2 regions of the Shewanella carassii genome follow, and region 1 is predicted to be linked to the other one. Evidence: predicted binding sites of a transcription regulator. Region 1 holds the regulator's gene; the other holds the start of a gene.

What was found. The regulator MetJ, encoded in region 1, represses methionine synthesis genes. The targets are predictions, from matches to a motif close to TAGACGTCTAGACGTCTA.
Region 2: the regulator MetJ is predicted to act here: its motif matches at 6,183-6,200, upstream of metE (5-methyltetrahydropteroyltriglutamate--homocysteine S-methyltransferase).

What each region holds. Positions count from the first base shown of each region.
Region 1 is NZ_AP024618.1:3,816,953-3,824,479, forward strand. It holds gene K5621_RS17145 (bifunctional aspartate kinase/homoserine dehydrogenase II) at 1,016-3,409, opposite strand; gene metB (cystathionine gamma-synthase) at 3,426-4,586, opposite strand; gene metJ (met regulon transcriptional regulator MetJ) at 4,802-5,116, shown strand; gene K5621_RS17160 (sulfite exporter TauE/SafE family protein) at 5,192-5,935, shown strand; gene K5621_RS17165 (conjugal transfer protein TraF) at 5,943-7,136, opposite strand; gene nrfD (NrfD/PsrC family molybdoenzyme membrane anchor subunit) at 7,287-7,527, opposite strand, start outside.
Region 2 is NZ_AP024618.1:977,321-984,847, reverse strand. It holds gene K5621_RS04505 (GGDEF domain-containing protein) at 1-949, shown strand, start outside; gene K5621_RS04500 (substrate-binding periplasmic protein) at 974-1,795, opposite strand; gene queG (tRNA epoxyqueuosine(34) reductase QueG) at 1,920-3,101, shown strand; gene K5621_RS04490 (dodecin) at 3,104-3,313, opposite strand; gene K5621_RS04485 (hypothetical protein) at 3,451-3,777, shown strand; gene metE (5-methyltetrahydropteroyltriglutamate--homocysteine S-methyltransferase) at 3,836-6,106, opposite strand; gene K5621_RS04475 (LysR family transcriptional regulator) at 6,273-7,175, shown strand; gene K5621_RS04470 (HDOD domain-containing protein) at 7,224-7,527, opposite strand, start outside.

The DNA of each region.
Region 1 (7,527 bases):
TCGACACCGTGTGGGGCGGCAAGGGAGATCCAAGAGGGGATTGCTGTTGATCCCTTCTTGGTCGGGTGTGGGGCGGCGAGTGTCGTCTAGCGACAAGCTAACGAGCGAGAGCCAGGGATGGCGAACTGGCCCTTGTGCATGGAGGCATTTACACCACGACTTTAGGCCGCTGGTACAGCGGCTATCATAGCTTCCAACTAAGAGTATCTAAGTTAGTATTGGCCGAGCTTCCGGCGACGGATGTTACTCATTGCCTGCCGCAGGCTTATGCACAGGCGATCCTGTGACTCGCTGCGAGTACATCCCTGTAAGCTCTGCCTCGCCATCCCTGGCTCGGAAGGTCACAGTCCCGCCTGTGCCTGGAAAATAGGCGTATGTCTGCAAATCGCTCAAATATTTCAAGCTACTCCATTTTCACAGAATTACACCGACTCCCGCTCGAAGCGGCCGCAGGGCGTTGATGACAATCGCGTAGCGAGGCATGGATGCCGAAGCAGCGCCAGTCGAATCAGGGGCGAGTGTCGCCTAGCGACGAGCTAACGAGCGCGAAACAGGATGTTGAGCAGGGCCAGAGTCACATGGATGTGACTCTGAGCGTCTGGCGCGATAGCGAATTGGCATCATAAGCACAAGGGGTTGTCCGCTGCGTCGCGGGTCGCTGGGGGTTTGGAAAGGGGGCGAGTCGATACAGCCCCCTTTCCTCGGGTGTGGGGCGGCGAGTGTCGCATAGCGACTGGCTACGAGCGAGAGCCAGGGATGGCGAACTGGCCCTTGTGCATGGATGCACTTGCTCCACGACTTTAGACCGCTGGCACAGCGGCTAGCATGGCTTTAAGCCAAAACTCACCAATAAACTTGATCTCAGCTTCCAGCTAAACCGCAAGCCCATCACCTGCGGTGCGGATAGGCTGAAAGCCCGAATACCGTGAAGGACAGGACGTCCGAGAACGGCCACTCACACAGGCTTTTCCTAGCCAGAAGCCCACCGGCTTCAAATATGACGCCAATACCAACCCTACTCCTGCAGCAGATCGCGACAGATCTGCACCAGATCCGACTGTACTGCCGCGGCAGTCACTTCCCTACCTGCACCTGGGCCGCGAATGATCAGCGGATTACCCTGGTAGAAGGCCGAGCGGATGACAAACACATTATCTCCCGGGGTCAGATTGGCGTATGGATGTTGACGCTCGACCCACTGCAGAGAGACTTCGGCGTTAACCCGACCATCTTGCTGCTCCAGTGAAGCCACATAGCGCAGCACCTTGTTTTGCTCGGCCGCGGCGGCAAACTGCTGCGCGAGAGTGGCATCCAATTCGGGGATCCGCTGCAAAAACTCATCTAGCGGAATATCGGCCAGCGCCTCAGGCACCAGAGAGCTTAAGCGAATATCCTCAAGCTCTAGTTCCAAACCTATTTCACGAGCCAAAATCAACAGCTTACGCTGCATGTCACGCCCGGAAAGATCGTCCCTGGGATCTGGCTCAGTAATCCCCAGCTCTTTGGCCTGCAACACCAGCTCGGAGAAAGGTTTGATGCCATCGAAATGCTCAAACAGCCAGCAGAGCGTGCCGGAGAAGATACCGCCGACAGCCTCTACCCTGTCGCCGCTGTTGTGCAAATCATTGAGCGCGTGCTGCACCGGCAGCCCGGCGCCGCAACTGGCGTTGTAACGCCAGAACAGTCGGCGGTTACCCAACTGCTGTTTCAGCTCGCGGTAGAAAGGCAATGGCCCAGAGCCGGCCAACTTGTTGGCACTGACCATATGAATGCCACGGGCAAAGAACTCAGGATACTGCAGTGTCAGTCCGGCGCTGGCACTGATATCCAGCGCCACCAGTTCATCGGCTTGCAGCAACGCAAGCTGTTCGAACAGATGTTCATACTGCCAAGGGGTGGCTTCGGCTTCAAACCTTGCCTGCCAGTCTTCCCCAACGATCCCTTCATTGCAGATCCAGGCACGGCTCGAACTCGCCAAGCCCAGGAGTTCAACACTGGCTTCCAGCTCACGTTTGAGGCCGTCGCGGGCTCGGCTAAATAGTTCCACCCAGGCTTCGCCTATGTTACCCACCCCCAGCAGAATAACGCCTATGCGTTTGCGGGGGCCGGCGCAGCGCCTGTGCACCTTCTGGGTCAGCAGGTTCACCTGCGATTTAGGCACCAGGGTGACCAGGCTGAGTTGGTCCTGATACAGAGGCCGCGCTTCACGGCTCAGCAAGCGGGCAAAGCTGCGGCGATAACTGCCGGCGCCACTGCTTACCAGCGCCACCAGCCCAAGCTCTCTGTCCTCGGTAATGCTTTGAATTTTGAGCTCGGATGTCTGCGCTTCCAGTAACTGCCAGACTTGGCGGGATAATTCGGGAGTAAAGGCCAGCTCCAGTTTGTGTTGTCCCTGAGACCAGTAAGCCAGCGGGTTCAAACCCGCCTCATTGAGCGCATCAAGCGTCTGAGCCTGGGTGCCATTGAACTCCAGGCTCAAGAGGGACACCTGATTGAGATTGGTCACCACAGGGGCGCTTGCAGCATCACTCTTGGGGGCTATCAGGGTAAAGTCGGTATGCGAGGCGTAGCTCGAACGCACCGCCAGGCTGACCTCGGTATCAAACAAAGGCTGCAGGGTACGGCAATGCAGTACCGGGGAGCCGAGCCGCGCCAGGCGGTCGGCCTCAGCCAGCGACATACTGCTCAGCAACCTGGCATCGGCAATCTTGTTGGGATCGGCATTGAACACCCCTTCGACATCTGTCCAAATGGTCACCCTGTCGATATCGGCCAGGCTGGCTATCAGGGTGGCACTGAAGTCGGAGCCGTTGCGACCGAGCAGCAGAGTTTCGCCTTGGCTATTGGCGCAGATAAAGCCGGTGATCACCAGACGCTCATCGGGATGCTCGGCCAGCAGCCGCTGCACCCTTTCGCGGGACTCATCGAGGCGAATCCTGGGTACTGCGCCCTCATCGGCAATCAACAAGCTGCGGGCATCCACATGGGAAGCGGCGACACCAGACTCCCGCAGCAGCGCCGCCATCAGTCTGGCCGACCAGCGTTCACCGAAACCCACCACCTGATTGCATTGGTATTCGCTGAGTTCAGGCAAAGACAATAAACTGGCCAGTTGCGCCTTATCTGTAGACAGACGCTCCCGCAGTTGACGTGCCTGTTCATTGCCCAGCAGCTGTTCAATCAGATTTTGCTGATAGCCGACAAGCTCCTGTAGCTCCTCCTGCCACAGAGCGCCCGACTCCTTCAGGTTCAACAGTTTATAGAGAAAATTAGTACTCTTGCCGGCGGCGGAAACCACTACAAGATCATCGGCATGACCATGGGTCAGCAAAATATGGGCGACCCGTCGGTAGCAATCGGCATCGGCGAGACTGGAACCGCCAAACTTATGTAGGTGACAACGTGCCATCTCAAGCTCCTTCAATTCAACAGTTTGCGGCTGCCGCCAATCCGGCGGCGATATCGTCTAGCAGATCCCGGCTATCTTCTATGCCCACAGACAAGCGAATAAGCGTATCTTTAATACCGGCTTCGGCGCGAGCCTCACTCGTCATGGCTCTGTGGGTCATGGTGGCGGGCACGGCCACCAGGCTCTCAACCCCTCCCAGGCTCTCGGCCACGGAAAACAGCCTGAGCGCGCCGAGGAAGGCAACCACCTGCGTCTCATCGCCCTTGAGTTCAAAACTCAGCATAGCGCCAAAGCCACTCTGCTGCCTGGCGGCAATCTCATGACCAGGGTGACTCTTAAGCCCCGGATAATAAACTTTGTCTACCACCGGGCTCTGGCTCAGCAGCGCCACTATGCGCTCGGCATTGGCCTGATGCTCGCGGATCCTCAGCGCCAGAGTACGCAGGCCTCGCAGGGTCAAGTAGCTATCGAAGGCGCCACCGCTCAGCCCAAGCGTGTTGGACCACCAGTGCAGCTGCTCTGCCAGTTCGGGATCTTTGGCAATCACGGCGCCGCCCACCACATCGCTGTGGCCATTGATGTATTTAGTGGTCGAGTGCACCACTATGTCGGCCCCCAACAGTAAAGGCTGTTGCAGCGCCGGCGATAAAAAGGTGTTGTCGGCCACCACCAATGCCCCCTGCTGGTGGGCCGCCTCGGCAATGGCGGTGATATCCACAACCCGCAGCAGCGGATTAGATGGCGTCTCGAGCCACACCATGCGCGGCTTTTGCGCCAGGGCAGCGGCGAGTGCTTGCGGGTCGGTTTGATCCAAAACCTGCAAACGAAACTGGCCCTTGGCGGCCAGATGGGTGAACAACCTATAGCTACCGCCATAACAGTCATGGGGCACCAACAAGAGGTCATCCGGCCCCAGCAGGTTGACCACCAGAGTAATGGCCGCCATGCCGGTCGCTGTAATTGCCGCACTGCAACCCTGTTCCAGCTCCCCCAAGGCATCCCCCAGAATGGAGCGGGTAGGATTACCCGAGCGGCTGTAATCAAAGGCTCTTGGCTGAGTGTGCCCCTCAAAGGCATAGTTGGTCGACAGATAGATGGGTGGCACCACGGCCCCGTGCTGGCTGTCTGATTCGATGCCCTGCCGGACCGCTGTGGTTGCTAATCGCCGCTCTGTCATAATCGACTCCTGAATGCTGAGGTTCGACACCATAAAGATGTCTGGACGTCTAAATCTAACCAATGACTATCCAGCCGTCAATAGGCATCAAGACGTTTGGACGTCCAAATGTATGGATTTCTGTTCATATTGCACAGATTTTGCAGGCAATCATTTGACTGTATCCTGTAAGGGTTTAAAATCTGCTGCGAATTAGTGAGATCACAGGTGAATCAATGACTGAATGGAATGGCGAATACATCAGCCCTTATGCCGAACACGGCAAGAAGAATGAGCAAGTGAAAAAAATCACTGTCTCTATTCCGTTGAAGGTACTGAAAGTATTGACCGATGAGCGCACCCGGCGCCAGGTAAACAACCTGCGGCACGCCACAAACAGCGAACTGTTGTGCGAAGCCTTCCTGCATGCCTATACCGGCCAGCCACTGCCCAATGATGAGGATTTGTCCAAAGACAAACCAGACAGCATCCCGGAAGAAGCCAAACGCATGATGGATGCCATGGGCATTGAATGGGAAGACATGGAATAAGTGTCTTATTCCTCTGAATTATCTTATTGTTGAACAAGGATCGCTGCGCGATCCTTTTCTTTTGGGAGCTTGCGAATGCTGTCACTGATAGATCCCGTCACCCTGTTGCTGGCATCCCTGATCATATTTACCGGCGCCCTGACCCAGTCGCTGATAGGCTTTGGCCTGGCCGTGGTAGCCACACCTTTGCTGTATATCGTCGATCCGGAACTGGTTCCCGTCCCTGTGATTGTGATGGGATTTTCTATCGCCCTGTTGACCTTGATACGCGAACGCGGCCACCTGGAATTCAACGGCTTGCAATATGCCTTGCTGGGACGACTCCCCGGCGGCCTGATTGGTGCCACCCTGTTGTTGCTGGCACCGCAACCGATTATGGGCTTGACCATAGCCCTGATTGTGGCCGTGGCCGTATTTCTCAGCTTCAGAAAATACAGCATTAAGATCAACCGCCTCAGCCTGTTTATTGCCGGGGTATTTTCCGGGATCTTCGGTACCGTGGCGGCCATAGGTGGACCACCTATGGCTCTGCTGCTGGCGGGTAAGGATGCCAGTCAGTTCCGCGCAGCGCTGTCGGCCTTCTTCATCTTCAGCTCCTTGATAGCCTTGATCATTCTCGGCTGTTTTGGCCTCTTGACCCTAAAGCATCTGTGGCTATCGCTGTTGCTGCTGCCTGCGGTATTTATTGGTTTTCTGGTCGCTGGCCGTTTGGTGGGCCGGGTGGATAAAGAGAAGACCCGCAGCTTAACCTTGGCGCTATGCACCCTGAGCGCCCTGTTGCTGACTATCAAGTCAACCCTGGCGCTCATCAACGGTTAAATCGCTGTTAGAAGTGATAGCTGGTTTGCAGTACTCCGCCTATGGCATCGTCACTGCCAAACATACCGGTGAGATCCAGCCGGAAGCTGTTGCCTATGGCGAACCCTGTCCCGAGTGAGTAGAGATCGGCGCTGTGATCATTGAGATCCTGGCGATAACCGAGCCGCAAAGCAACCCAGTCGGTAGGCCGGTATTCACCGCCTAAACGCCAATAGCGGCTGCCCTCAAGCTCGGCAAACTTGTCGTTGTCGGTAAGATCCAAGTCGCTGCTGAGCGAAAAAGCCGCCCAGTCATAGGCCACCCCGGCGGTAACCATAGGTTTCACCTGATAGGTAAGCTGCACGCCGCCGGCCTCTATGCTGCTTAAGTCCCGTTTGATGAGGTTACGACCGCTGACACCGATAACCAAACCATCCAATGGCTGGAATGCCAGGCCAAGATCCAGGTTAAAGCCTGAATCATCACTACGATAATCATCGTCGTTGAAGTCATCGGCATCGAAGTTATTGGCGCTGACGGCATAGTTGAAACTATCCAGCCGTTGCAGCTTGGGAGTGACTCCCACTGTCACCGGCATGTTGACGATAGATAGCGGATAGCTCACGGCAACCCCGAGCTCGGAAACCGCCCCGGCTACCACTCGCCCCTGGGAGGTCAAATCTTGGATTTCCGGCGGGTTATTGGGATCCAGATTATCCAGGGTATCAATATCTGCAGCGGCGATTTCGGCTATCCCCAGAGCATCGAGATAACTCTTGAACACAAAGGCATAGCTAAAACCATCCGAGGGCATGACCAACGCCATATTGATACCGGCACTAACGTAGGCGCTATTGCCCTGCAGCGATTGCAAGTCACCACTGAGGCGCTTTCGGTAGTCATCGATAGCCGCTGTGTCGGCGGCGTCTATGGCATTGACCAGAGCGTCATAGTTATCCTGCAGGGCGTCAAACTTATCGATCATCTGATCTTTATCGGCGCCATCGGCGCCTATGGTAGGAATGAGTAAACTGAAGTCACTGCTGCGGCGCGAGGGCAAAGCCAGCAGCGCCGGATTGGAAAAGGCCGCCGCCTCACGATTACCGGCCGCCACGGCAACGCCGCCCATGGCATCGGAGCGGGCCTCATAAACATCTTGCGCTGCCAGCGTCAGCGTACTGGCAAGCCCCGTGGTAAGCAGTGTCAACAGACTCAGTTTCATCTCATCACCCTCTTGTTTTTATCTATAACCTGACACAAGCGGTTATCTGGGTTAAAGATAGTCCAAATCTCGATGAAACTATGACATCAAACACAAAAAAGCCCGTATCAAATGATACGGGCTGAGGCAAAACAGGTTCAGAGGTGCTTGTTAACCAAGATAGCTCTGACCTGCATAGAGAATGAAGTGTCTAAGTGCCAGCACCCCGGTCAGACTGCAGCAGGCTACCGCCAACATGGCGCCCTTGGTGTGACGGGTACTCGCCGGTAGCAACAACATGGAAAGCAGTGGGATCCCAAAACCTATACCCACAACTCCAATCCAGAACACACTGGCCCAGACGCCACTTGTCAATGATGCCAGCGCCGCGGCGGCGGCACCGCCCTTGAAG
Region 2 (7,527 bases), 1.6 Mb from region 1:
CAGCTTTATGCAACTCTATAGTGCCGAGGTACTGCTGCGCCAAGGGCATCCAGAACAAGCTATGGCACCACTGGCAAAAGCCGAAAAAAGTTTCAGGGATATCAATAATGACCGCGGCCTGGCCGAGCTCTACCTGCTCAAGAGCGAGGTATTTGCCGCCCAAGGACTATGGCAAGAGTCTACCAAGGTACTGAAATTATATATCTCCCTGCACTCTGAGCTGGACAACAAACTACAGTCTTATCGCACTACAGAGATGCGTACCCGTTTCAACGCCGACCGTATGGCCAAGGAGAACCAACGGCTGCTGGAAAGTGAACGTCTGAAAGAGCAAGAGGTACAGATACTGCGACAAAACCGTCTATTGCAGTTGGCGGTGCTGGTTCTTGCCAGCATCATCATCCTCATCACGGCGGTCATGGCCTTTAAGCAAACCCGCAAATCACGCCAGTTTCAAAAAATTGCCCACACAGACCACCTGACTCAGTTGGCTAACCGCCGCTACACCTACTACAAAGGTGAAACCTTATTCGACCAGGCATTGGCAACCGGTAAACCCTTATCTCTGATTCTCTTCGATGCCGATAACTTCAAGGATATCAATGATCAGTTTGGTCACGATGGTGGCGATAAGGTCTTGCAACATCTGGCAAGTCTGAGCCAAACCCTGATCCGCGAACAAGATCTGCTGGGGCGGATTGGCGGTGAAGAGTTTCTGTTGTTGTTACCGGAAACCGATAAGCAAGAGTGTTTTAAAATCGCCGAACGTCTGCGCCAGACCATAGCCCAATCTCACCCCGATGACATGAAAGATGGCCCCATGGTTACCATTAGTGTCGGCATTGCCACGCTGGATAAGGAAAAGGAGTTTGAAGAGCTTTTGAAATTGGCCGACGATGCCCTCTATTGTGCCAAGAATCGAGGTCGCAACCGGGTGGAAACCGCCTGATAGGCCAATCAGAGTCTCAGCAAATTATGGCGTACGCCACAATACTTCAGCTGGCTGTAGAGAAGGGTTAACGCCAAACCACTCATAATAGAGCGCGTCAAATTCACCATTTTGCTGCAACGTCAGCAGCGCCTTGTGCCAGGCTTCGACCCGCTCAGGAGCCGTACCGCCGGAGAACGCCAGATAAAGACGCAAGTGCGCCAATTCCAATACGGGACGCACCGCCGCCGGAGTTTGGTCCAACTGCCGCAAGACGTCCTGAACCGCGATATCCGCCTGGCACCAATAACGTACTCGCTTATGCAATAACTGTCTGGCCGAATATTGAGGAAAACTTGAGATCAACAACTGCTCATCCGGAACAGACTTCAACAACATCTGCGCCGGAGAGTTGCGGTAAAGGGCAATATTACCGGCTGCAACCGCCTGAGACAGATCTGCCGGGGTGAAATCATCATCCTCGCGGGCATAGAGCTGAATGCGGGTCTCGGCAATCGGGCCAACAAAATCAAATTCCGGCCGCCGTTGTTCATTGATGGAAGTGGCAAACAGCAAGACGTTGGGCTCCTGGTTCGCGATATTCATCGCCCGGGCCCAAGGCAATACTTCTATCACTGGATTGCTGTCGGTGGCTGCAACCCGGCGATATAATGCCCGCACCAGAGCCACCGCATAACCTTCGGCGTTACCATGACGCTCATAGCTCATAGGAGGCCAAGTTTCGGTCAAGAATCTCAGCTTAGGCAACTTATCCTCTGCAGGCCGAACATTGGCCAGGGCTAGGCTAGCAAGCGCACAACAGAACACTATCACGCAGCCCCTGAGCAAGGTGTCGATTCCCGGCATATTGTCTCCCAGTCAATTTCTTCAAGCATAGCACCGGCAAAGGCCGACATAGGCGTTTGCGGCAACTGTGAGCGATTCTGCTTTACTGATATAATCACCATTTTTGCCCGGTCAGCCTCTGTTCATGCCTATCCCCCAAGCGCCACAATTTGATCCCAACATGCTTGGCAAGCTTGCCCGCGACATAAAAGCCTGGGGTAAAGAACTGGGTTTTGCTCAAGTGGGGATCACAGATACAGATCTTCGCCGCGAAGAACCCAAACTACAGGACTGGCTCAATAAGGGCTATCACGGTGAAATGGGCTATATGGCCAGCCACGGCATGATGCGCGCTCGTCCGGCCGAGTTGCATCCCGGCACTTTGAGAGTCATCTCGGTACGGATGGACTACTTACCGCCAGAAGCGGGATTTGCCTTCAATCTCAAAGATCCCAACCTTGGCTACATCTCTCGCTATGCCGGTGGCCGCGACTATCACAAGCTGATGCGCAATCGCCTGAAAAAGTTGGGCGAGCGCATAGATGAAGCACTCAAAGCCCTGCAACTTGAAGGCAGTGGTTTTCGGCCCTTCGTCGACTCGGCTCCCATTCTGGAACGGCCGCTGGCAGAAAAGGCCGGGATCGGTTGGACAGGTAAACACTCACTGATCCTCAACCATGAGGCCGGCAGTTGGTTTTTCCTCGGCGAACTGCTGGTGAACCTGCCACTGCCTGTGGATGTTCCTATAGCCGAAGGCTGCAATACTTGCGTCGCCTGCATCACAAGTTGCCCAACCGGGGCCATAGTCGAGCCCTATGTCGTCGATGGACGCCGCTGTATATCCTACCTCACCATAGAGCTGGCCGGCAGCATTCCGCTGGAGTTTCGACCAATGCTCGGTAATCGCATCTATGGCTGCGATGACTGCCAGCTGGTATGCCCCATCAACCGCGCAGCCCCCTTGACCGCCGAGGCCGACTTTCATCTAAGGCCACAGCTGAAACAGCCCAAGCTACTGGAGCTGTTTGCTTGGAGTGAGACCGAGTTTTTGAAAAACACCGAAGGCAACGCCATCCGACGCATAGGCCATGAACGTTGGCTACGTAATATTGCGGTGGCGCTGGGCAATGCCCCCTGCAGCGAAGCCATAGTCGCCGCCCTGCAGGCACGACTGACAGATGCCTCGGAGCTGGTCGCCGAGCACATAACGTGGGCACTGGCGCAGCAGGCCGAGAAACTCAGCGGCAAGGACACAGCGCCCATTCCCGCCCGTAAGACGGGGCGCCTGATCCGGATAGTGGAAAAGGGTTTGCCAAGAGACGCCTGAAATCAGGCTTGATCCAGGGTAAAACCCACCTTGATGGTGACCTGCCAATGAGCGATGACACCGGCTTCCAGGTGGCCGCGGGTATCTATCACTTCAAACCAGCGCAGATTGTGCAGCGACTGGCTGGCGGCCTCAATGGCATTCTTGACCGCTTCATCTGAGCTGATGGGGGATGAACCTGTCAGTTCTATTATCTTGTACACATGGCTCATAAGGCTTCTCCTGAGAGTGGCAACATCCAAGTTTGCGTGCTGACCTGAGTATAGACAGAAATGCTCGATGGCATATTTTCCTCATTTTCTGTATATTTCTCAGATGGATAACCATAGGAAGAAATCAAGGGATTGCTATGCAATTAAAACATTCGGGTCCGGGGATCGCCTCATTTGCCACCAGCATTTTTAGCGGAATCACCCTGTTTATCATGCTTATTGTCGCCGGGGTTCTGGAGACGACCACACCGGGCGGCCTGGATGAAAACTCCGTCGAAGCGGTTCTTGTGGGCTTGATGCTGATCTTCATGATGCTGGTCTGCCTGGTATCGTTGGGATTGGGTATTGGTGGCCTGCTACAGAAAGAGCGCCAGAAAATTTTCGCCATACTGGGCACGACCTTCTCAAGCTTGATCATCCTGGGCACAGTTGGCCTGATCATGGTGGGAATGAGCATGGGTTAAGCCTTGGGCTCATTAACATCAAGATACCGTCAGGGGCGCAATGCGCCCCTGACGGCTTTTAGCCGAGTCGACGTCGCAACTCCCTGGTGGCATCGACCATGTTCTTCAAGGCTGGCTCGACTTCCTCCCAATTACGGGTCTTCAAGCCGCAATCCGGGTTGACCCAGAGCTGACGCAGAGGAATTTTCTGCGCCGCCTTTTCAATCAGGCTCACCATGGCCTCAACAGTTGGAATGTTGGGGGAGTGAATATCATAAACCCCGGGGCCGATTTCATTGGGGTAGTCAAAGTCTTCAAAGGCATTCAACAACTCCATCCGCGAGCGTGAGGTTTCTATAGTGATCACATCGGCATCCATGGCAGCAATTGCGGCAATAGTGTCGTTGAATTCGCTGTAACACATATGGGTATGGATCTGGGTCTCATCCCTGACACCGGCGGCGCTGAGTTTGAAGGCAGCCACAGCCCAATCGAGATAATAAGCCCAATCGCTGCGTTTGAGCGGCAAGCCCTCCCTAAAAGCCGGCTCATCAATCTGAATAATGCCTATGCCCGCCTGCTCCAATGCCACTACTTCATCGCGTATCGCCAGAGCCAACTGAGTCGCTATCTGCTCACGGCTGATATCCTCGCGGGCAAAGGACCAATGCAATAGGGTCACGGGACCGGTCAACATGCCTTTCACCGGCTTGTCGGTGAGACTCTGGGCATATTCGGCCCAGTCGACTGTCATCGCCTTGGGACAGGTCACATCGGCGTAGATCAGCGGTGGCTTAACGCAGCGGGAACCATAACTCTGCACCCAGCCATGTTTGGTAAAACCTACGCCGTCGAGCTGTTCACCAAAGTATTCCACCATGTCGTTGCGCTCGGCTTCACCGTGTACCAGCACATCTATTCCCAACTTGAGCTGCCGTTCTATGGTGTCCCGGGTCACCTGTTGCAGCTGCTCTGTGTACACAGCATCGTCCAACTCACCCTTGCGCCAGCGGCTACGCAGGTTACGAATGGCTGCCGTCTGCGGGAATGAACCTATGGTAGTCGTCGGCAACAAAGGCAACTTGAACCTGGCCTGCTGGGCTTGTCTGCGCACCTCAAACTCATGGTTTCGGTCGTAATCGGCCGCGCTCAGGGCATCGATTCTGGCACTGAGCTGTTGATTACGCCCCTGCGCCCTGGCCAAGCGCCGACTCCGGCAACGAGCCACCACGGCTTTGGCACTTTCAGTCTCAGGCGCCGCCAAAAGCGCCTTGAGCTCCTGCAACTCTTTGAGTTTTTGCCGGGCGAAGGCCAGTAGGCTCTTGAGCTCGGGCGCCAACGCGGTTTCCACTTCGAGATCCACCGGGGTATGCAACAGGGAGCAGGAAGTGGCGAGCCAGAGCCTGTCTCCCAGATCCCGCGCCAGTGGCGCCAACTGCTCGGCCACAAGATCCAGCTCGGCGGCCCAGACGTTACGGCCGTTGATCACCCCAACCGACAATACCTGTTCGGGCGCCAGTGCCCCGACAAAGGCCTGCAACTGCTCGGGCGCGGCGACCAGATCCAGGTGAATACCCGCCACCGGCAGTGCCGACAACAGACTTTGATGGTGAGCAACAGTGCCGTAATAGGTTGCCAGCAACAGCTTGAGCGGCGCCAACTCGAGCACGCCGTAGGCCTGATTGAAGGCCTGCTGCCAGTTGTCATCCAGCTCGAGTGCCAGCGCGGGTTCATCCAGTTGCACCCATTCAACCCCCTGGGCGGCAAAGCGGGCCAGAATGGCTTGATAACATTGCAGCAGCGCCGGCAGCAGTGTCAAACGGTCGAACTCTGAGCCCACTGTCTTGGACAGATACAGGAAAGTGACCGGCCCCAGCAGTACCGGCTTGGCGGTGTGGCCCAGCGCCTGAGCCTCGGTCACCTCTTCAAACAACTGTTCCCAAGCGATATCGAAGCGTTGATCTTCGCTAAGCTCCGGCACCAGATAATGGTAGTTAGTGTTGAAGTACTTGGTCATTTCTGACGCCTGGGCCTCCTTACCGCTAGGGGCTCGGCCACGGGCAATCCGGAACAGAGTATCGAGATTGACTGCGCCGCCGTCACGGTGACGCTCGGGAATGACTCCCAGAGTCGCACTCAGGGTCAGCACCTGATCATAGTAAGCAAAGTCACCGACCGGCAACAGCGCCACCCCGGCATCGGCCTGCCACTGCCAGTGGGTACGCCTAAGCTCCTTGGCAACACTCTGTAGTTCGGCTTGGCTGGACTCTCCACGCCAATACTTTTCTAGGGCGAACTTGAGCTCGCGGCGACGTCCGATACGGGGAAAGCCAAGACTGTTTAACTGCATAGTGTATTCCATCCTTTATAAAAACATGCGGCAAATGACTGGTGACGCCGGAATACAATAAATAGACATGGGCGTCTGGACGTCTAGAAGTTTATTGTGTTAGTCTCAACACAGGCAACCGAATTGAATTCAAGGGCAACATGAGCGGCATTCATGTGGAGAGGAAATGATAGAGCTGAGACACCTTCGTACTCTGATAGCACTGAAAGAAAGTGGCAGTCTGGCCGGCGCGGCGAAGAAACGTTTTGTCACCCAGTCGGCGCTGTCACATCAGATTAAAGAGTTGGAGACCCGAATTAACTCCCAGGTATTTGTTCGCAAAAGCAAGCCTCTGACCTTCACGCTGGAAGGCAGTCGCCTGCTGACCCTGGCAGAAGAGATACTGCCACGGGTACAGGAGACTGAGTCGGTACTCAAACGAGGCCTGGCCGTTAGCAGCGGCCCGTTAAAGGTTGGCATCGAATGCCACAGCTGTTTTCGCTGGCTGATGCCCGTGATGGAGGCCTTTCATCAGTCTTATCCGGATGCCAACCTGGATCTCTCCAGCCGCCACCTGTTCGACTCACTCAATGCACTGGAAACCGGTGAGCTGGATATAGTGCTGACCTCAGATCCTGTGCCCGGTCATGCCCTTGCCTATCAGCATCTATTTGATTTTGAAGTGAGACTGGTGATGGCCAAAGATCATCCGCTGGCGGGAAACAAGTATATTCTGCCGCAGCAATTAGCCGGGGAAGCTATCATCAGTTATCCGGTACCGCTGGAAAGGCTGGATATTTTCCGTCACTTCCTCGAACCGGCTGGGGTGGTGCCCGGCCCACAAAAACGCTGCGATCTCACCAATGTGTTGCTGCAACGCATCGCCTGTAAGGAAGGGGTTGCGGCCTTGCCCAACTGGTCACTGACCGAGGCCCAGGGCTTGAGCCTGACCTCGGTGAAACTGGGACAAGAGGGCCTGAAACGGCCGCTGTTCGGTGCCTACCGCCGCGACAGCAGCAATAGAGTGCAGCTGCAAAGGCTGCTGGAGTTGATTGCCAAAGAGGGATTACTGCGCCAGGACAGACACTGACTGGGCGGCTGCCACCGTCACTGATAGTCGGCGGCAGTCAAAAAGCATTTAGAGAGGATTCAGCAGCAGGCCGCGCTGCGACAATACCCTTCTCAGTACTAGTCCGGGTGAATTGGGATCCCGGGTCTGTCTCAGGTTATGGGCGACCATAAACTCGCTTTGCAGCTCATCATCCAACCCCAGAGATTCAAAAGCTTCCACCGTCAGCGTCTGCTGCTGGGTATCTATCAGGGTCTTGATAATGCCCAGCGGGAAGCACTGCTCGGCTTCGGCGTTGAGATAGGCAAACGCTGTCAGGGCAATGATCTGACCAAAGACGCTGAACAGCGCCAGAGTCTGCACTTCATCCGCG